Regions from separate parts of the Kribbella sp. NPDC055071 genome, predicted to be linked through region 2. Evidence: riboswitches for the same ligand, from Rfam matches in the RefSeq annotation. Region 2 holds a riboswitch; the other holds the start of a gene.

Region 1 (9,811 bases), on a different contig from region 2:
CTGGTCGCGGCCGGCTGCCAGCCGATCTTGTGCAGGTCCAGCGTGACCGAATCCGCGTGCGCCAGGTCGGCCAGCAACGGCGCGAGCCGGTCCGAGAACAGCGCCCCGAACCCGTACGCCGCGTCCACGTGCATCCACGCGCCGTACCGCCGGGCCAGCTCCGCGATCGGCGCGATCGGGTCGACCGAGCCGAAGTCCGTCGTACCGGCCGTCGCGATGACCGCGACCGGTATGCGGCCGGGCTTGGCCAGCTCGTCGGCGAGGACGTCGGTCCGCATCCGGAAGTTCTCGTCGGAGGCGATCGTGATGGCTGCGGACTCACCGAGCCCGAGGGCGGCGCAGGCTCGCTGGACCGAGAAGTGTGCGAGCTCGGAGCAGAACACGACCGGGTGATCGAGCCCGTGCAGGCCATTCCGACGTACGTCGACACCCGCGGAGGCGGCCGCGGCGTCGCGGGCGATCAGGACGGCGAGCAGGTTCGAGATCGAGCCGCCGGGCGTGAGGACGCCGTCGGCCTCCGGGCCGAATCCGGCCAGGCCGGCCAGCGCCTGCACGACCCAGCGCTCGATCGCGAGGGTCGCCGGGCCGGAGTCGTACGTGTCCATCGACGCGTTCGACGCCGACGCCAGTGCGTCCGCGTCCACCGCGACCTGCAGCACCGGCGGCTGCAGATGAGCCGCGGCATGCGGGTGGCTCAGGTCGATGCCGTTCTCCTCGAGCAACCCCGCGATCAGGTCGAGGGCCGCGGACTCACCGACACCGGTCGACGGGACGCGGGCCTCACCCAGGACCTCCGCCGTACGCCGTAACACCTCCGCCGGCGAACCATGCGGCAACGGCCCCCGGTCTCGATCGGACACAGTCGAAGCGAGCGGCCACGCGGAATCGAACGGGTTGCGCACAGGCGAGGGCAACGCGGTCAGACGCGCAGAATGCGGCACCAGATCTCCCGGGAAGTTGTCGAGTAAGGCAAGCCTTACTAAGGCAGCCCTAACTTTTATCCCGGCCACTCACCGTGTCAACTCAGCCACCCCCAGAGTGGCGCTCCTCACCTTCCTTCGCCGTACGGCGTGCGGGTCAGTTCGAAGGTGGCGGTGGTGAGGACGACGGTCGAACCGGTGCGGGTGACGTGGAGCTTTTCGCCTGCCAAATAGCCGTCTTTGGCCTGATAGAGGTCGTGCGCCAGGGGGATCAAGCGGGTGGCGAAGCCGCCGCCGAGGGTCAGATCGCCGCCGGACACGGAGATGGTCAGCGGCGTGTTGCCCCAGTACCAATGTCCGAGCAGGTCCGCCCCTTGGGACAGCTCGGGCTCGGGGACCCACTCCGGGGCGATCGGTGGTTCGTACCGCATCAGCACGCGCAGCAGATCCGGGGCCAGCCCGGCCACGCGGCCGAAGGTCCCGTTCCCGAGGGTGACGGCGCCGACCCGACGGACCCGGTCCACGAAGAGACCGGCCATGAAGCCAGGCATCGAGCCGGTGTGACCGACGAGCAGATGCGGGTCGTCGGCGGACAACTGCAGACCCAGGCCGTACGACGAGGTCAGCCCGGCGCGTGGATCCGCGGCGGCCGGCGTCGCCATCTCCTCGACCGTGTCCGGGCTCAGCACCTCGGCCACCGGCTCGATCCAGAACGACGCCAATCTGGCCAGGTCCTCGATCGTGCTCCACAACTGACCGGCCGGCGCCATCGCATCGGAGTCGTATGCCGGCTCCTCCAGCAACTGCCCGCTGAACGGATGGACCGAGTACCCCTGCGCCGCGTGCCCGAACGGGAAGTACGACGTACGCCGCATCTCGAGCGGGTCCAGGACGCGGGACTGCACCAGGTCCAGCCACGATTCACCCCGCAAGCGCGCCGCGATCTCGCCGAGCAGCCCGTACCCGAGGTTCGAGTAGTGATGGCGCTTGTCGGCCGCACCGGCCCGGTGCGACTCGTCCATCGCCGCGACCAGCTCGTCGAACGAGACGCCCGGATTCCGCTCCCACCACGGCCCTTCGGGCTCCGCGTTCATCCCGCCCGAGTGCGCCAGCAACTGTCGCACCGTCAGCCCGCCGAACGCGACCCCGGGCAGATGCTTGCCCACCGCATCATTCAGCGCGAGCAACCCGTCGTCGCGACACTGCATGATCAGGACGGCCGTCATCGTCTTGGTGATCGACCCGATCCGGTACTGCACGTTCGGACCCGGCGCGAGCCCGTCGGCGTTCACGACGCGCCCGCGCGACCCGGTCCACACCAACGCGCCGTCCCGGATCACCCCGGCGGTCAGCGACGGCACCTTGGTCTCGCTCTGGGCCGTCGCGACCCCGGCGTACAGCGCAGCGGCAGTATCGGGACGTACGTCGGTCACACCAACCTCCAGTGGTCCTACTCGAACGCCTCCGGCGCGGGACACGAGCATACGAGGTTGCGGTCGCCGTAGGCGCCGTCGATGCGACGGACCGGCGGCCAGTACTTCGAGGCCCGGTCGACCGACCGCGGGAAGGCGGCCTCCTCGCGGGTGTAGGCGTGCTCCCACTTGTCGTTGATCACGGCCGAGGCGGTGTGCGGGGCGTTCACCAGCGGGTTGTCGCCGGCCGGCCACTCCCCCGCCGCGACCCGGTCGATCTCGTGCTTGATCGCGATCATCGCGTCGCAGAACCGGTCGAGCTCACCGAGATCCTCGGATTCCGTCGGCTCGACCATCAGCGTGCCCGCGACCGGGAACGACATCGTCGGCGCGTGGAAGCCGTAGTCGATCAGCCGCTTCGCGACGTCGTCGACGCTGATCCCGGTCTCCTTGGTCATCGGCCGCAGATCCAGGATGCACTCGTGCGCGACCAGCCCGTTCTCGCCGGTGTAGAGGACCGGGAAGACGCCCTCGAGCCGCTTGGCCACGTAGTTCGCCGTCAGCACCGCGGCCTTCGTCGCATCGGTCAGGCCCTCGGCACCCATCATCCGGATGTAGGCCCACGAGATCGCCAGCACGCCCGCAGACCCGAACGGCGCCGCGCTGATCGGGCCGACCCCGGACTCCGGACCGGCCTGGTCCAGCAGCGGGTGATTCGGCAGGTACGGGGCCAGGTGCGCGGCGACCGCGACCGGGCCCACACCCGGGCCACCACCGCCGTGCGGGATGCAGAACGTCTTGTGCAGGTTCAGATGCGAGACGTCGCCGCCGAACTCACCGGGCTTGGCCAGACCCAGCAACGCGTTCAGGTTCGCGCCGTCGACGTACACCTGGCCGCCGTGGTCGTGGACGATCCGGCAGACCTCGGTCACGCTCTCCTCGTACACGCCGTGCGTGGACGGGTAGGTGATCATGATCGCGGCCAGCTTCGCCGCGTGCTCGGACGCCTTGGCCCGCAGGTCGTCCAGGTCGATCGTGCCGTCGTCGTTGCCCTTGACAACGACCACCTTCATGCCGGCCATCACCGCGGAGGCCGCGTTGGTACCGTGCGCGCTGGCCGGGATCAGGCAGACGTTGCGATTGTCGTTGCCCTGGGCCCGGTGATACCCGCGGATCGCGAGCAGGCCGGCGAGCTCACCCTGCGAGCCCGCGTTCGGCTGGATCGACACCCGCGCGTACCCGGTGACCTCGGCCAGCCAGCGCTCGAGCTGAGCGATCAGCGTCACGTACCCGGCCGCGTCCTCGATCGGCGCCAGCGGGTGCATGTCCGCGAACTCCGGCCAGGTGACCGCTTCCATCTCGGTGGTCGCGTTCAGCTTCATCGTGCAGGATCCGAGCGGGATCATCCCGCGGTCCAGCGCGTAGTCCATGTCGGACAACTTGCGCAGGTACCGCAGCATCGCCGTCTCGGACCGGTGCGTGTTGAAGACCGGGTGGGTCAGGTAGTCCGTCGTCCGCGGCACCGCGATCGCGGGCGCGGCGTGGGAGTCGTCGTACCGGACGCCGAAGGACTGACAAACCCGGGTCAGTACGGCGGCGTCGGTCTTCTCGTCGCAGGAGATGCCGACGTGGTCCGCGTCCACCTGCCGCAGCCAGATGCCGTTCTGCCGGGCCGCGTCGACCACATCCGCGGCCTGACCTGGGACGCGGGCGAGCACGGTGTCGAAGAAGTCGTTGTGCACGACCTCCACGCCGCCCGCACGCAGTGACTCGGCCAGCTTGCCGGCGTAGTTGTGCACCCGCTCGGCGATCGCCTCGAGCCCCTCGGGCCCGTGGTAGACGGCGTACATCGACGCGACCACGGCCAGCAGGACCTGCGCCGTACAGATGTTGGACGTCGCCTTCTCGCGACGGATGTGCTGCTCACGCGTCTGCAACGCCAGCCGGTACGCCGGTGCGCCGTCAGCGTCGACCGAGACACCGACAAGGCGACCGGGCAACGATCGCTCCAAACCGGCCCGAACGGACATGAAGCCCGCGTGCGGACCGCCGTAGAACAGCGGCACGCCGAAGCGCTGCGACGATCCGACCACGATGTCCGCGCCGGCCTCACCCGGAGCCTGCAGCACGGTCAGAGCGAGCAGATCGGAGGCGACCGCGACCAGAGTGTCGCGCCCGTGCGCCGCGGTGATCAGCGGCTTGAGGTCGCGGACCACACCGCCGGAGCCCGGGTACTGCACCAGGAAACCGAAGAAGTCGCCGTCCGGCAGACCGTCGGTGGTGTCAGCGACGACGACCTGGATCCCGAGCGCCTCGGCCCGGGTCTGGACCACGGCGATCGTCTGGGCGAAGCAGTCGGCGTCGACCAGGAAGCGCTCGGACTTGCTCTTCTTGTTCGACCGGTGAGCCAGCGTCATCGCCTCGGCCGCCGCGGTGCCCTCGTCGAGCAGGGACGCGTTCGCGGTCGGGAGACCGGTCAGGTCGGAGACGACGGTCTGGAAGTTCAGCAGCGCCTCGAGGCGGCCCTGGGAGATCTCCGGCTGGTACGGCGTGTAAGCCGTGTACCAGGCCGGGTTCTCGACCAGGCGGCGGACGATCACACTCGGCGTGAACGTGCCGTAGTAGCCCTGGCCGATCATCGAGGTGGCGACCTGGTTGCGGGCGGCGAGCTGGCGAAGCTCGGTCAGCGCGTCGACCTCGGAGGCCGGCTCGGGCAGCCGGAGCGCCTCGGCCGAGCGGATCGACGCCGGGACGGCCGCATCCACGAGCGCGTCGACATCGTCGTACCCGAGGGTCTGGACCATCCGGTCGATCTCGTCCCGGCGCGGACCGATGTGCCGGTCGGCGAAGGTGGCCGAGACCTGGGGTGAGTTGTTCATCAAGAGGCTCCGTATGCAGACAGTGCTTCCGGTCGCCTCCCCCTCTGTTACCCGCGCGGTGACGCGCACGCTTCAGAGTCGCCTATGACACTCGGTCCATGGGCCTGAGAGGTTCCGGGGAGGAATTGCCCCTTCGGCGCCCGGTTCAACGGGTCTCTCCCGAGTGCTGTGTACGGCTAGAGCAAAGGGTACCTCAGCCCGTCATGCGGGCGCGGCGACGGGCGGCGAGCTCGTCGTTCGCGTGCGACTGCGACTCGGCGTCGCCGTCGTGACCATCGGCACGCTCGGTCGGCAGCTCGGAGAGCGAGCCCTCGACCTCACGCCAGACACCACCGAGTGCGATCCCGAACACACCCTGGCCACCGGCCAGCAGGTCGATGACCTCGTCCGGCGAGGTGCACATGTACACCGAGGCGCCGTCGCTCATCAGCGTGATCTGGGTCAGGTCGTCGATCCCCCGCTTGCTCAGGTGGGCGATCGCGGTCCGGATCTGCTGCAGCGAGATCCCGGCGTCGAGCAGCCGCTTGATCACCTTCAGCAACAGGACGTCACGGAACCCGTACAGCCGCTGCGTGCCGGAGCCGGTCGCGGGCCGGACGGACGGCGAGACCAGGCCGGTGCGGGCCCAGTAGTCGAGCTGACGGTAGGTGATCCCGGCCGCGGCGCACGCCGTCGGGCCGCGGAACCCGACGTCCTCCGGCATCGGCCGCAGGTCGTCGTCGAAGAGCAGACCCTGCACGCCGGCGGCGGCGGCCGCCTCGGCGCGTGCTTCGGACGTCGACTGCGCCGTCAGATCCGTGTCCCCGGTGCGTGTCACGCCTGAGCCTCCCTGGATACCGACTGGAACGGTTCACATCCGTGGAGTAACAGCACCCCACGACTCCTTCAAGGTAAGCCGCCGACCAAACAGGGTCAACGACAACCGCGTCGAGCCGGGAGCGTGTCGCGGCCGTCGTACGAATCGTTACCTATCTGGTCTTGTCCTCAGCCGGTGACCGGAGCGGACCGGTTCAGCTCTTGTCGAAGTCCTCCGGGGTCACCTGGTCGAGGAACTCGCGGAAGCGTTCGACCTCCTCTTCCTCCTCCACCTCGTCCGCGCCGTCGGTCTCACTGTCCGGGACGGGGATCCCCGCCTCGGCCAGGATCTCCTCGGCGCAGAACACCGGTGTCCCGGTCCGCAGCGCGAGCGCGATCGAGTCCGACGGCCGGGCGGACAGCTCGGTCTTGTCGTCGAAGACCAGGATCGCCTCGAAGACACCGTCGGTCAGGTTCACGATCCGGACCTGGCTCAGCGTGTGCCCGAGCACCCGGATCGTCTCGGCGAACAGGTCGTGCGTCAGCGGCCGCGGCGGCTCCATGCCCTGCTGGGCGAAGGCGATCGCACTGGCTTCGGCCGCGCCGATCCAGATCGGCAGATACCGCTCCCCGCCGACCTCCTTCAGCAGCACGATCGGCTGACTCGAGGGCATCTCCACCCGGACTCCGACCACGTCGACTTCGCGCACACGTTCAGCCTACTCCGCGGGCCAGGCCCGGGCAGGCCCACGGTGTCCCTCATGGGCACTAGCGCGGCAGCCGCGACCGGACGAGTGCCGAGTGCAACCGGACCGCGAGCGCGGCCAGCTCCTCGGTCTGTTCGGTCCGGCGCGGGCCGGTGACCTGCTCGATCAGGCCGGCCTCCCGGTCGGCCGCCGTACGGAACGGCCGCAGATGCCGGGGCTCGATCCCGTACGCCGCGAACTCCGCCGCCACCCGCGCGATCACGATCGCGTCGCCGTCGTAATGGTTGCCGTGGGCCACGACCAGGCCATGGCTCTCCAACTGGCCCAGCAGGTCAGCCGAAATCGCCGCGGCCGTGAGCAGCTCGTCCCGGGTCAGCCTGAGCTCGATGCCCGCGGCACCGAAATCCTCCGCGACCGGCAGACCCGGGGTCTGCGGCAACGAACTCGGCGCGACCGGAGCACCACCGGCCGCCGGGCGCAGGCCGCGGTCGAAGGCACCGAGATGTTCCTTGATCACCCGCAGCGGCAGGTACTGGTCACGTTGCGCGGTCAGCACGTACCGCAGCCGCTCGATATCGGTCGCGCTGAACTTCCGGTACCCCGACGCGGTCCGCGCCGGGGTCACCAGCCCCTCGGCCTCGAGGAACCGGATCTTGGAGATCGTGACGTCGGTGAACTCGGCCTGCAGCCGCTGCAGCACCGCTCCGATGCCCAGAAATCCGGCAAGACCTCCCGTGGGGCCATCGGCACCGGGCTCGGCAGGCGAGGGATCAGGCCTGGCCACTGGCGTAGTACACCAGCCGGTACTTGCCGATCTGGACCTCGTCCCCGTTGGTCAGCTGGACCTCGTCGATCCGGTCGCGGTTCACGTAGGTGCCGTTCAGGCTGCCCACGTCGCGGACCTTCACGCCGTACGGGTCCCGGCGGAACTCCGCGTGCCGGCGCGACACGGTCACGTCGTCGAGGAAGATGTCGCTGTCCGGGTGCCGGCCGGCCGTCACCACGTCGACGTCGAGCAGGAACCGGCTGCCCGCGTTCGGACCACGCTGGACGATCAGCAGCGCGGACCCGGCCGGCAGTGCACCGACCGCGGCCTCGTCGTCGGCCGACAGCGGCTCACCGGTGCGCTCGGGCTCCGGCTCGGCGCCGATCGGGGTCAGCATCGCGGTGTCGGTGACACCGGGAGTCGGCGGCGTGACACCGGTAGCCGGCGGCACGACACCAGCACCTGCCGGGGCTGCCGCCGGTCGGTCCGCGCCAGGGAGCATCGCTCCGCACTGCGAGCAGAACCGGCTGCCCTCGGAGTTCTCGTGCCCGCACTGGTTGCAGAACGGCATGCTGTGATCCTCCCGATCGCCGGCGGTCCGGCGACGTTCTCGATAGACCCCGTATGAACAAGTGTGGACGCAGAATCAAGGACCTCAACTCTCTAGTAGCAGTTGAGGTCCGGTAAACCTATCAGTCAGCTTTGGTCGAGCTGGCCCTGGTAGGTGTCGGCGTCCATGAGTGCCTCGACCTCGGCCGCGTCCTCGACCTCGATGTCGAGCAGCCAGCCCTCGCCGTACGGGTCGCTGTTGATCAGGTCGGGCTGGTCCGCGAGGGCTTCGTTGACGGCCCGGACCGTGCCGTTGACCGGCGCGAACAGGTCGCTGACGCTCTTGGTCGACTCCAGCTCGCCACAGGCGTCACCGGCCCGCACCGCGCTGCCGACCTCGGGCAGCTGGACGTAGACGATGTCACCCAGCGCGTCCTGCGCGAAGTCGGTGATCCCGACCCGCACCGGTCCCTCGCCGGACTTCACCCACTCGTGCTCGGTCGTGTACTTCAAGTCTTCGGGGTACACCTTGGCTCCTCTTTCTGGAGAGTCTCGGATTTCTGGAAAGTCTCGGATTTCTGGAAAGTCTCGGATTTCTGGAAAGTCTCGGATTACTTGGTCGGGCTGGGTGCCGGGCGAGCGTAACGATGCTCCTCCGGCGCGTGCGTGGCGGTGATCTGGACCAGCTCCAGCTCCTGTACCTCGGCCGTCCCACCCACCTGCGGACCGGTCACTTCGCTGACCAGACCGCCGGGGAAGTTGGCCGCCTCGGCGAGGTTGTGCGACTCGCCGATCGCCTCGACAATGTACGGCGACGTCACCTTCTTGCCGTCGATCCGGATCCCCGGCGCGTCGTCGGTGAAGTCCGTGCTCGCGACCACCCGGGCCGTGCCGTTGATCTGGATCGCCTCGGCGCCGGCGTCGCGCAACTCCTCGATCGCGTCCAGCAGGTTGCTCGCGGTCATCTTGGCCTGCGGATCGTTCAGCGTGATCCGGACGCCGGGGCCCTGTGCGGGCGTGGTGCCGGCCAGGATGCCGAGCACCCGGATCTGCGCCTCGGCCTGCTGGCGGGCGGTCTGGGCCTTGTCCGCGCTGGACGACAGCAAGCTCTTCCGCTCCTCGAGTTCGGTGATCTCGCCCTCCAGGCGCCGGGTGTTCTGACCGAGGCCGTCGAGGATCGCGATCAGGTCCTCGCGACGGGCGTTCTGGTAACCGTCGTCGGCCCGGTTCACCCGGACCTGGACCACGGCCATGCAGGCGACCAGCGCGAGGACGACGGCGACGATCGCCTGGCCGCGGGACGGCTTGAAGCCGGACCGCAACCGGCGCAACGCCAGGTTGGGCCGCCGGGACTTGGCCTTGGGCATCGGCGTCGGCGTGGCCGGCTGTGCTGATTCGACCGGCTGTGGTGATTCGGCCGGTGGTGGTGACTCGGCCGGCTGATCCGGTGGCGGGCTGGTCTTGTCGTCGCTCATGTCAGGCCCGGAAGATGTGGCGGCGGATGGCGGCCATGTTCGTGAAGATCCGGATGCCGAGGACGACGACCACGCCGGTGGACAGCTGTGATCCGACCCCCAGTTGATCGCCGAGGTAGACGATCAGCGCCGCGATCAGGACGTTCGACACGAACGAGACAACGAACACCTTGTCGTCGAAGATCCCGTCCAGGAACGCCCGGAGCGCACCGAAGACCGCGTCCAGCGCGGCGACGACGGCGATCGGCAGGTACGGCTGGGCCCACTCCGGCACGTCGGGCGCGATCCACAGGCCGACGACGACCCCG
Region 2 (9,811 bases):
TCCGCGAGCGAGGAAGCAGCCGAGGCGTACGTCGAAGCCGGCCTGCGCGCGCTGGCGATGGGCGACGAGGCAATCATCGATGTCGCCGACTTCACCCTGGACGGCCGCACGATGCGGCCGGTCCGGCAGGCGGTCACGCGGGTCCAGCGGGCTGGGTACCACGCGGAAGTTGTCCGGCACGGCGACCTGTCACCGGATGTGCTGGCCGAGTACGTGCACCTCGCGGAGAAGTGGCGTGGCGCGCGGACCGAGCGTGGGTTCTCGATGGCGCTCGGACGACTGGGCGATCCGGCCGACGCACGCTGCGTGATGGTGATCGCGCGCGACGCGGACGGCGTCGTCCGCGGACTCTTGTCGTTCGTGCCGTGGGGTGTCCGGGGCGTCTCGCTGGATCTGATGCGGCGCGATCCGGACTCCGTGAACGGGCTGATGGAGTTCATGGTCACGTCGCTGGTGGATGCCTGCGGCGATCTCGGGGTGCATCGGATCTCGCTGAACTTCGCCATGTTCCGAGAGATCTTCAGCGACGCCGAGCGGGTCGGCGCGGGTCCGGTGCTGCGGCTCACCAACGCGCTGCTGACCGCGGCCTCGCGGTTCTGGCAGCTGGAGAGCCTCTACCAGTCCAACGAGAAGTACTTGCCCCGCTGGTCACCACGGCTGATCTGCTACTCGCGCGGTGCGTCGCTGGCGCAGGTGCTGCTAGCAGCCGGGACTGCGGAGGGATTCCTGCCGGCGCCGCGTCCGTGGACGCGCGTCGACAGCGCGCAGACGGCAGAGCGGCACGCGATCACGGTCGCGGACGGCGGCGCGTTCGCCAGTTCCGTGCGGGAGCAGGAGCACGAACTGCTGCGGCCGGCAATGCCCGAGCGCAAGCTGACCGAGCAGGAGCAGATCCGCCGGACCAAGCTCGCCGAGCTCGTTGCGGCCGGCATCGATCCGTACCCGGTCAGCGTGCCACGCACGGAGACGCTGGAGCGGATCCGCGAGCTGCATCAGAACCTGCCGCCCGACCACCACACGGGCCAGGTGGTGTCCGTGACCGGCCGGGTGATGCGGATGCGGAACCACGGCGGCCTGGCGTTCGCGTCGCTGCAGGACGGACTGGCCCAGCTGCAGGTGATGCTGACGTCCGAGGCCTGCGGCGAGGTCCCGTTGGACCAGTGGCGGCGGCTGGTCGACATCGGCGACCACGTCAGCGTCACCGGCGAGGTCGTGACGAGCCGCCGCGGCGAGTTGTCGATCGCGGTAACAGCCTGGGTGATGGCGGCCAAGTGCCTGCATCCCTTGCCGGACAAGCGTAAGGGCTTCACCGATCCCGAGGCACGGGTCCGCCAGCGCCACATCGACCTGGTGATGAATCCGGACTCCCTGCGGATGATGCAGCACCGCAGTGCGGCGGTGCGGGCCATGCGCAACGGTTTCGAGTCGCGCGGGTTCATCGAGGTGGAAACGCCGATGCTGCAGGTCGTGCACGGCGGCGCGAACGCGCGACCGTTCATCACCCACATCAATGCCTACGACACCGAGCTGTTCCTGCGGATCGCGCCCGAGCTGTTCCTCAAGCGGCTCAGCGTCGGCGGGATGGGCAAGATCTTCGAGCTGAACCGGAACTTCCGCAACGAGGGTGCCGACGCGACCCACAACCCGGAGTTCACCTCGGTCGAGGCCTACCAGCCGTACGCCGACTACCACGTCATGCGCGAGCTCACCCGTGAGCTGCTGATCGAGGCCGCGACCGCTGTGCACGGCAAGCCGATCGTCCGCCGCGCGGAGGGTGATCTCGACATCTCCGGCGACTGGCCCGTCATCACGGTCCACGACGCGGTCGGCCGGGCCGCGGGAGTGGACATCGACTCCGATACTCCGGCCGAGCGCCTTCGCGAGCTCTGCGCGGAACACCGCGTCCACACGACGTTCGAGATGTCGGCCGGTGAGCTCGTCCTCGAGCTGTACGACGAGCTCGTCGAGCCGACAACCACGCTGCCGACCTTCTACACCGACTTCCCGCTCGAGACGTCACCGCTGACCCGGACGCACCGAACCAACCCACGCCTGGCCGAACGCTGGGACCTGGTTGCCTTCGGCGCCGAGATCGGTACGGCGTACTCCGAGCTGGTCGACCCGGTCGAGCAACGCCGCCGCCTCACCGAGCAGTCGCTCAAGGCCGCGGCCGGAGACCCCGAGGCGATGTCGCTGGACGAGGACTTCCTGAGTGCCCTGGAGTACGCGATGCCACCGACCGGTGGTCTGGGTATCGGCGTCGACCGGGTCCTGATGATGCTCACCGGACAGAACATCCGCGCAACGCTCGCGTTCCCGTTCGTTAGACCCTCGGCAAGGGATTAGGCACAAGTCGCGTCGAGGGTGGGTGTCCGCATACCCTGTGCGGCACGGGGCGTGTGGGGCGACCTGGGGGGTTGGACATGAAGCGCTGCGCTGCGCTCTGCGCAGGGGTGGGGATGCTGGCTTGGGTGGCCGGCTGTAGTAACGCGCCGGAACAGACCCCGGTCGCGTCCTCGCCTTCGACGAGCGGTACGACGACCACGTCCGTACCGGTCTCACCCGCGCCGACGGATCCGCTCGGGTCGGCGGCGTACCAGGCCGAGTTGACGAAGATCGAGACCGGCCTCGCGGTTCCGTTGCGCACGCTGACCCGGGTCCGGACGGCCGAGGGCCTGACCGAGGCGATGAAGACGCTCGCCGACGCGTTGACGATGGCGTCTTCGGAGTTGGCCGGGGTCACGGTGAGTTCGCGGCTGAGTTCTGCCCACGAGGTGATCCAGAATCAGCTCGCGGTAGCGGCCGAGTCGCTGTCGGACACCGATCAGACCGAGTTGGACGCGCGGTGTGGTGGGGTCGCCTACACGTCGCAAAAGGTCCAGCGGAAGCTGCGCGCGGACCTCAACGGCGCGATCCTGCCGTTGCAGCGGCTGCAGCTGACCTTCGGCAAGACCCTGCCCGACCCGGGCCCGGCGCCGAAGCCCGACCGTCCCGTGAACGGCAAGGTCCTGGTCCGCACCGGCACCGCCGGCACGGGCAAGCTGAAGGTCACCAACGGTACGGCGAAGGACGTCGCGGTCTCGATCGTCACTGCCGGTCAGCCACCCGGGCAGCCGCACGTGATGATGTACATCCAGGCGTCCAAGACCGCCATCATCACGCGGATCGGCGGGACGTATCACATCTATTACAAGAGCGGCGCGGAGTGGAGTTCGGAGCGCCGCCAGTTCGGTGCGGACTGCTCGTTCCAGAAGTTCGCGCAGACCTTCGGCGCCAACGAGGGATGGCAGGTGAACCTCGAGCCGACCATCGACGGCAACGCCAAAACCTCCGAGGTCGAGGCGTATTGAGGTTATGTGACATGAGGCATGTCACGATGACAGAACGGCGTACCGCGGTCACGATGAGGTCATGAGAGCAACGGTGACCGTGGCCGGCGTGCCGGGGGTGGAGATCGCCTACGACCGCAAAGGCGCGGGCGAGCCGCTGCTCCTGCTGCACGGCATCGGTCACCACCGGCAGGCGTTCGACCCGGTGCTCGAGCTGCTCGCCGAACAGCGCGATGTGATCGCGCTCGACTTCCCCGGATTCGGTGAGTCTCCCGACCTACCGGACGGAGTGCCCGACGAGTTCGACAGTCTCGCGCGGGTGGTCGAGGCTTTCTGTACGGCGCTCGACCTCGACCGGCCGCACGTCGCCGGGAACTCGATGGGCGGCATGGTCGCGCTGCGCCTCGGCCAGCTCGGTCTGGCCCGATCGGTCACCGCCCTCGCACCCGCCGGCTTCTGGACCCCACGCGAGAACGCCTGGGCCATCGGCCTCCTGACCAGGCTCCGGCAAGCGGCCCGCCGTACGCCGGAGTCCGTCGTACGACGTCTGTCCCGCACGCCGGCCGGTCGACGCGTACTGACCGGGGCGATCTATCACCGCCCCGCCCTCCGCGACCCGGACGCCGTGGTGGCCGAGACCCGAGCCCTACGCGACGCCCCCGCCTTCGACCGCGTAGCCGCCCACGCCCGCACCGGCATCACCTTCGACGGCGACGTCCCCGACATCCCCGTCACCATCGCCTGGGGCACCCACGACCGAGTCCTACTCCCCCGCCAGGCCGCGAGAGCCCACCTCCAACTCCCCACCGCCCGCTACATCCCCCTCCTCAACTGCGGCCACGTCCCCATGAACGACGCCCCCACCCTGATAACCACCACAATCCTCCACACCCGCTGAGGCAACGTCGGAGTGCGGCAGCACATCGCCGGTACTCTCGAAAGTCGACTTGTCAGGGGACTGTTTGTAGGCCGATTACTGATAGGAGGCGGAGTTTTTCGGCGGCTTCGGAGGTGGGGGCGGCGGTGTAGATGACTATGCGTAGGTCGGAGCCTGGGACGGTGAGGACGTCGCAGTCGACGGGGATGGGGCCGAGCTCGGGGTGGTTGACGATTTTGTGTTCGGAGCGGTGGAAGCCTAGGACGGGCTGATCCCAGAGGGCTGCGAACTCTTCGGAGCAGTCGCGAAGGTCATCGATGAACGCCGCGAGGTCCTTGTCGTTCGGGTAGCGCGCGACAGAGGCACGCAGATCCGTCACGGTCGCGATCAGGAAGCTCCGCTGCTGGTCAGGTGTCTGCACGATCCGGTCGTGGAACATCCCGGTGAAGTGCCGCCAGATGATGTTGCGCGTCCGCCCTGTCCACGCCGATGGGTCTCCGAGCAGCGCGGCGCCGAGAGCGTTCCACGCGATCAGTGTCCAGGAGGCGTCGTACACACCTAGCGGCGTACCGGAGAGTTGGTCCACGATCCGCTGCACGCTCGGCGGAATGTGTCCGGAGATCCGGCCCGGCGACGGTGGCACCTGACCCGCGACGACGAACAGATGGTTGCGCTCGGCATCGGACAACCGGAGCGCCCGCGCCAGCGCGGTCAGCACCTGCACCGACGGAGATTCCGACCGCCCCTGCTCGAGGCGAATGATGTAGTCGACCGACAGCCCGGCCAGCATCGCCAGTTCCTCACGCCGCAGACCGGGCGCGCGACGCCGTCCACCCTGCGGGAGACCGGCTTCCTCGGGCGTGATCCGGTCACGCCACGCGTGCAAGGTTCGACCGAGCTCGTTCACACCCCCAGTATCCCGCGCACCCAACGAAACAGCCTGGTACCGCCGTTACCTAGGCATCCGGCCCACCAGCCAGGTCAGCATTCGATCACGTTGACGGCCAGGCCGCCGCGTGAGGTCTCCTTGTACTTGATCTTCATGTCCGCACCGGTTTCGCGCATCGTCTTGATCACCTTGTCGAGCGTGACCACGTGGACGCCGTCGCCGTGCATCGCCATCCGGGACGCGTTGATCGCCTTCACCGACGCCATCGCGTTCCGCTCGATGCACGGGATCTGTACCAGCCCGCCGACCGGGTCGCAGGTCAGGCCGAGGTTGTGTTCCATCGCGATCTCGGCCGCGTTCTCGACCTGTAGCGGCGTACCACCGAGCACCTCGCACAGTCCCGCGGCCGCCATCGAGCAGGCCGACCCGACCTCACCCTGACAGCCGACCTCGGCCCCGGAGATCGACGCATTCTCCTTGTACAGAACGCCGATCGCCCCCGCCGTCAGCAAGAACCGGACCACACCGTCATCGGTTGCCCCGGGCACGAATCGACGGTAATAGTGCAGTACGGCGGGAATGATGCCCGCGGCACCATTCGTCGGAGCCGTCACGATCCGCCCACCGGACGCGTTCTGCTCGTTGACCGCCAGGGCGAACAGGTTGACCCAGTCCATCACCTTGAGCGGATCGACCGACCAGGGATCGTGGGTGAGCTTGGTGTGCAGCGCATGCGCCCGCCGCGGCACCTTGAGACCGCCCGGCAGGATGCCCTCGGTCTCGCAGCCCTCACGCACGCAGTCCTGCATCACCTGCCAGATGTGCAGCAGACCGGCGCGGATCTCGTCCTCGGTCCGCCAGGCGAGCTCGTTCGCGAGCATCACCTCGCTGATCGACAGCTGCGACTCCCGGCACCGGTCGAGCAACTCCGCGCCGGTGGTGAACGGATACTTCAGCGGAGTCGTGTCCGGCACGATCCGGTCCCCCGCTGCCGCGTTCTCGTCGACAACGAATCCACCACCGACCGAGTAGTACGTGCGTTCCCGCAGTACGACGCCATCCGCGCCGCGAGCCACGAACGTCATCCCGTTCGGGTGGTACGGCAGCGTCTTGCGCCGGTGCATGATCAGGTCGGTGTTCTCGTCGTACGCGATCTCGTGCGTACCGGCGAGCAGCAGCCGGCCGCGCTCCCGGATCGTCTCGACCCGCGCGTCGACCGCATGCGTGACGACGGTCTCCGGGTCCGAGCCCTCGAGGCCGAGGATCACCGCCTTGTTACTACCGTGCCCGTGCCCGGTCGCGCCGAGCGAGCCGAAGAGCTGGGCCTCGACCTTCGTCGTCGCGGGCAACAGACCCGCGTCGGCGAGACCGAGTGCGAAGGTGCGGGCGGCGCGCATCGGTCCCACGGTGTGGGAGCTCGACGGGCCGATCCCGATACTGAACAGATCGAAGACGCTGATCGCCATCGTGTGGAGGTTCCTTCCGGTCGCCGTTGACCGTTTGGTGTCCTCCCCGCTCTGTTGGACCCGTCGTCCTCCAGAGATGCCTCGCCCGTGCGGTGAAGGTGCCTGAGAGATTCTTGGGGAGAGTTGCTCCTACGGCGCCTGAGTCGTACTCAGGTCTCTCCCGCACGGGTTCATGCGGCTGTTGAGTTGACTGACGCCTCGGACGGTACGGCGGACGCCCGCCCAACGTCAATCCGGCCGGTCCGGACCAGCCAGACCTCGTAGAACCAGGTGAACAGTGGGGGAATGCTGGCCGCGAGTGCGGCCAGTGTGACCGGCCAGGACCACTTCAGCGGGCCACGGACGAGCAGGACCGTGAGCACGTAGGCGATGAAGATGCCGCCGTGGATCGGGCCGAAGATCTTCACCCCGAGCTCGTTGTCGGACAGCACGTACTTGAACAGCATTCCGATCAGCAATCCGGTCCACGAGATCGCCTCGGCGATCGCCACCGTCCGGAACCACACCGCAGGCTTGGTAGTCATCAGACGACCGACCCTAGCAAGGCCCCCAAACAGTGTCCGGGGTTGGCCGAGGGGGCGTCCCCGATGTGGGTGAGCAAGCGATTGCCGAACGATCGAAGGAGTTTCTCGAGCGTGAGGAGAGTTCCCGGATGAGATCGAACAGACTGCTCAGGACCACCGCGTGGGGTGTGGTCCTGGGCCTGACGGCGGCCGGCGTCGCGACGCTGCCGGCCTCGGCCGCCACACCGAAGCCGACGGGAGTGCAGTGGTCCGACTGCGCACCCGAAGGCAACGACAAACCGGAGGTGGTGAAGGGCTCGCAGTGCGCGACCCTGCAGCTTCCGATCGACTGGCGCAAACCCACCGGACCGACCTTCGGCCTCGCCATCGCCCGGCGTACGGCGAAAGTCCCGAGCGAACGCGTCGGAGTCCTGATCTTCGGCCCTGGCGGTCCCGGCGACTCGGGAGTCCAACGGATCAAGACCGGCATCAGCCGATTCAGCCCGGACCTGCAGGATCGCTTCGACATCGTCAGCTTCGACCCACGTGGGATCGCCCGCAGCAACCCGGTGCTGTGCTCGGCCGCACTACTGGCCGAGCAGCCGTCACCGCTGATGAAGAGCCAGGCCGACTTCGACGCGACCGTCCGCTACAACCATGAGCTCGCCGCCGACTGCCGCGCGCACACCGGCCCGCTGTACGACCACATCGACACCTGGCAGACGGTGCATGACGTGGAGGCGATTCGGAAGGCCCTTGGGGAGAAGCAGATCTCGTTCCACGGGACGTCGTACGGGACGGTACTTGGCGCGCAGTACGCCGAGACCTATCCGACTCGGGTTCGCGCGGCTGTGCTGGAGAGCGTGCTGGACCACAGCACCCAAGGTGCTCAGAACTTCCTGTCACGGCAGGCGGGACCGGTGCAGGACTCGTTCGACGAGTTCGTGAAGTGGTGCGACCAGGCAACGGAGTGTTCACTGCACGGCCGCGACATCCGCGCGCTCTGGGCCGGCCTGCTGAAGCGAGCGGACCAAGGCGAGATCCCGGACCCACGGCAGCCGAACGTCGCGATCTCGCCGTTCTACTTGAGCTTCGCAGTGTTCCGGACGTTCTACGACCCGCAGTGGCGCGGGCTGGCCGACCTGCTCAAGACGCTCGACACCAGCACCCCACCGACCGGACAAGCGCCCGTACCCACCGGGCTGATGAACAACACGCTTGCGCCGTTCTGCCAGGACTTCGGCCTCGCCGTGCGGGACTACCGCGAGTACGCCGGAATCGTCGCGAAGATCGCCCGCGACAACCCCGACATGCCGTACCCGGGCCAACTGCTCGCCATCACGAACTGCCTAGGCGGGCCGAAGGCCAACAACCCGCAACACGTCCTGAAGGTCCACACCCTGAAGACGCCCATCCTCCTGGCCAACGCAATCCACGACCCAGCTACGGGCTACAACGGCGCCCAGTCCGTCGCACGCCAACTAGCCCACAACGGAAGTCTCCTGACCTACGAAGGCTGGGGCCACGGCAGCTACAACAAGAGCCCTTGCATCCAGGCAACCATCGACAACTACCTGATCACCCGCCAACTCCCGAAGCGCGGCACGACCTGCCCCGCCGTACCGCCCTTGGGTTAACGGAAATCCGGAGCCGGCGCCCCCAACAAGCGTCGGCCCCGGAGTCTGGTCAGACCGGTACGCCGGTGACGTCGAGGACGCGATCGAGGTGATCGCCGCGGACCACGCGGTTCGACAGCAGGCGTAGCTCGGCGCAGGCGGTGTCAAGGGCCTGCCGCTGGGATCGGCACCGGTCGACGTACCAGAACGGATCGTCCGGTTGTGGGTCGTCGGCATCGTCGATGTCGGCGTACCAGTGCTGATCGCCGTAGTGGACTACTCGCACCCGAAGATTCATGACTACTCCCCGTGCCCCAGGACTCTGGGTCCCCCCTGGTTCCCAGTCGGGGCCGCCTCGGTCCGGCGCGTGACCGCGGCCCCCCACTGCCACGCGCCCGGCCGAGAACGACCCTCCCCCGCCCTACCTATCGGAGCGGCGGGCGCGGATGTTACAGCTGGTGACGAACTACTTTCCGCGGTCGAGTGGTCACCGGGACTGGATCTGTGCCCGGGTCCACTGCTCCAGGCCGTCGGTGGTGATCGGCAGGCCCTCGGTCAGGATCTCCAGCCGATCCGCGTGGACGACGACGTTGTCCTCGATCCGGATGCCGATCCCGCGTAGCTCCGGCGGCACGGTCTCGTCGTTCGGGTGGAAGTAGAGCCCCGGCTCGACCGCGAGCGCCATCCCGGCCTCGATGTCGCCGGCGAAATACGCCTCCGGCCGGGACGCGTCGCAGTCGTGCACGTCGAGGCCGATGTAGTGCCCGGTCCCGCAGACGATGTAGCGCCGGTGCTGCTGCCCATCCGGCCCGAGCAACTCGTCGAGCGAAATGTCGAGCAGACCCCAGCCGCGCAGCCCTTCGGCGAGCACCCGCAGCGCTTCGTACTGGAAGGCCCGGTACGGCGCTCCCACCTTGACGGCCTCGAGTGATGCCAGCTGCGCCTTGTGCACCAGGTCATGCACCTGCCGCTGCGCCGCGGTGTACTCGCCCGTGGCGGGGAAGGTCCGAGTCACATCGGCGGTGTAGAGCGTGCGAGTCTCGACACCCGCGTCCAGCAGGATCACGTCACCCTCGTTGACCGGGCCGTCGTTGCGGACCCAGTGCAGCACCGGCGCATGGTTGCCAGCGG

Evidence for each region. Region 2 has a riboswitch for glycine ahead of ACWF4Z_RS17285 (L-serine ammonia-lyase). Riboswitches for the same ligand answer to the same signal wherever they lie in the genome.
Region 1: another riboswitch for glycine. It lies ahead of gcvP (aminomethyl-transferring glycine dehydrogenase); the one in region 2 lies ahead of ACWF4Z_RS17285 (L-serine ammonia-lyase).

What each region holds. Positions count from the first base shown of each region.
Region 1 is NZ_JBSGUS010000001.1:30,421-40,231, reverse strand. It holds gene ACWF4Z_RS00215 (pyridoxal phosphate-dependent decarboxylase family protein) at 1-860, opposite strand, end outside; gene ACWF4Z_RS00210 (serine hydrolase domain-containing protein) at 1,049-2,353, opposite strand; gene gcvP (aminomethyl-transferring glycine dehydrogenase) at 2,371-5,211, opposite strand; glycine riboswitch at 5,294-5,383, opposite strand; gene ACWF4Z_RS00200 (MerR family transcriptional regulator) at 5,405-6,028, opposite strand; gene ACWF4Z_RS00195 (bifunctional nuclease family protein) at 6,222-6,716, opposite strand; gene ftsR (transcriptional regulator FtsR) at 6,775-7,413, opposite strand; gene ACWF4Z_RS00185 (FHA domain-containing protein) at 7,484-8,050, opposite strand; gene gcvH (glycine cleavage system protein GcvH) at 8,176-8,556, opposite strand; gene ACWF4Z_RS00175 (DUF881 domain-containing protein) at 8,640-9,503, opposite strand; gene ACWF4Z_RS00170 (small basic family protein) at 9,505-9,811, opposite strand, start outside.
Region 2 is NZ_JBSGUS010000009.1:188,896-198,706, forward strand. It holds gene lysX (bifunctional lysylphosphatidylglycerol synthetase/lysine--tRNA ligase LysX) at 1-2,346, shown strand, start outside; gene ACWF4Z_RS17270 (hypothetical protein) at 2,424-3,350, shown strand; gene ACWF4Z_RS17275 (alpha/beta fold hydrolase) at 3,412-4,227, shown strand; gene ACWF4Z_RS17280 (helix-turn-helix transcriptional regulator) at 4,280-5,113, opposite strand; gene ACWF4Z_RS17285 (L-serine ammonia-lyase) at 5,188-6,561, opposite strand; glycine riboswitch at 6,642-6,734, opposite strand; gene ACWF4Z_RS17290 (DUF3817 domain-containing protein) at 6,732-7,085, opposite strand; gene ACWF4Z_RS17295 (alpha/beta fold hydrolase) at 7,214-8,701, shown strand; gene ACWF4Z_RS17300 (hypothetical protein) at 8,751-8,978, opposite strand; gene ACWF4Z_RS17305 (aminopeptidase P family protein) at 9,168-9,811, opposite strand, start outside.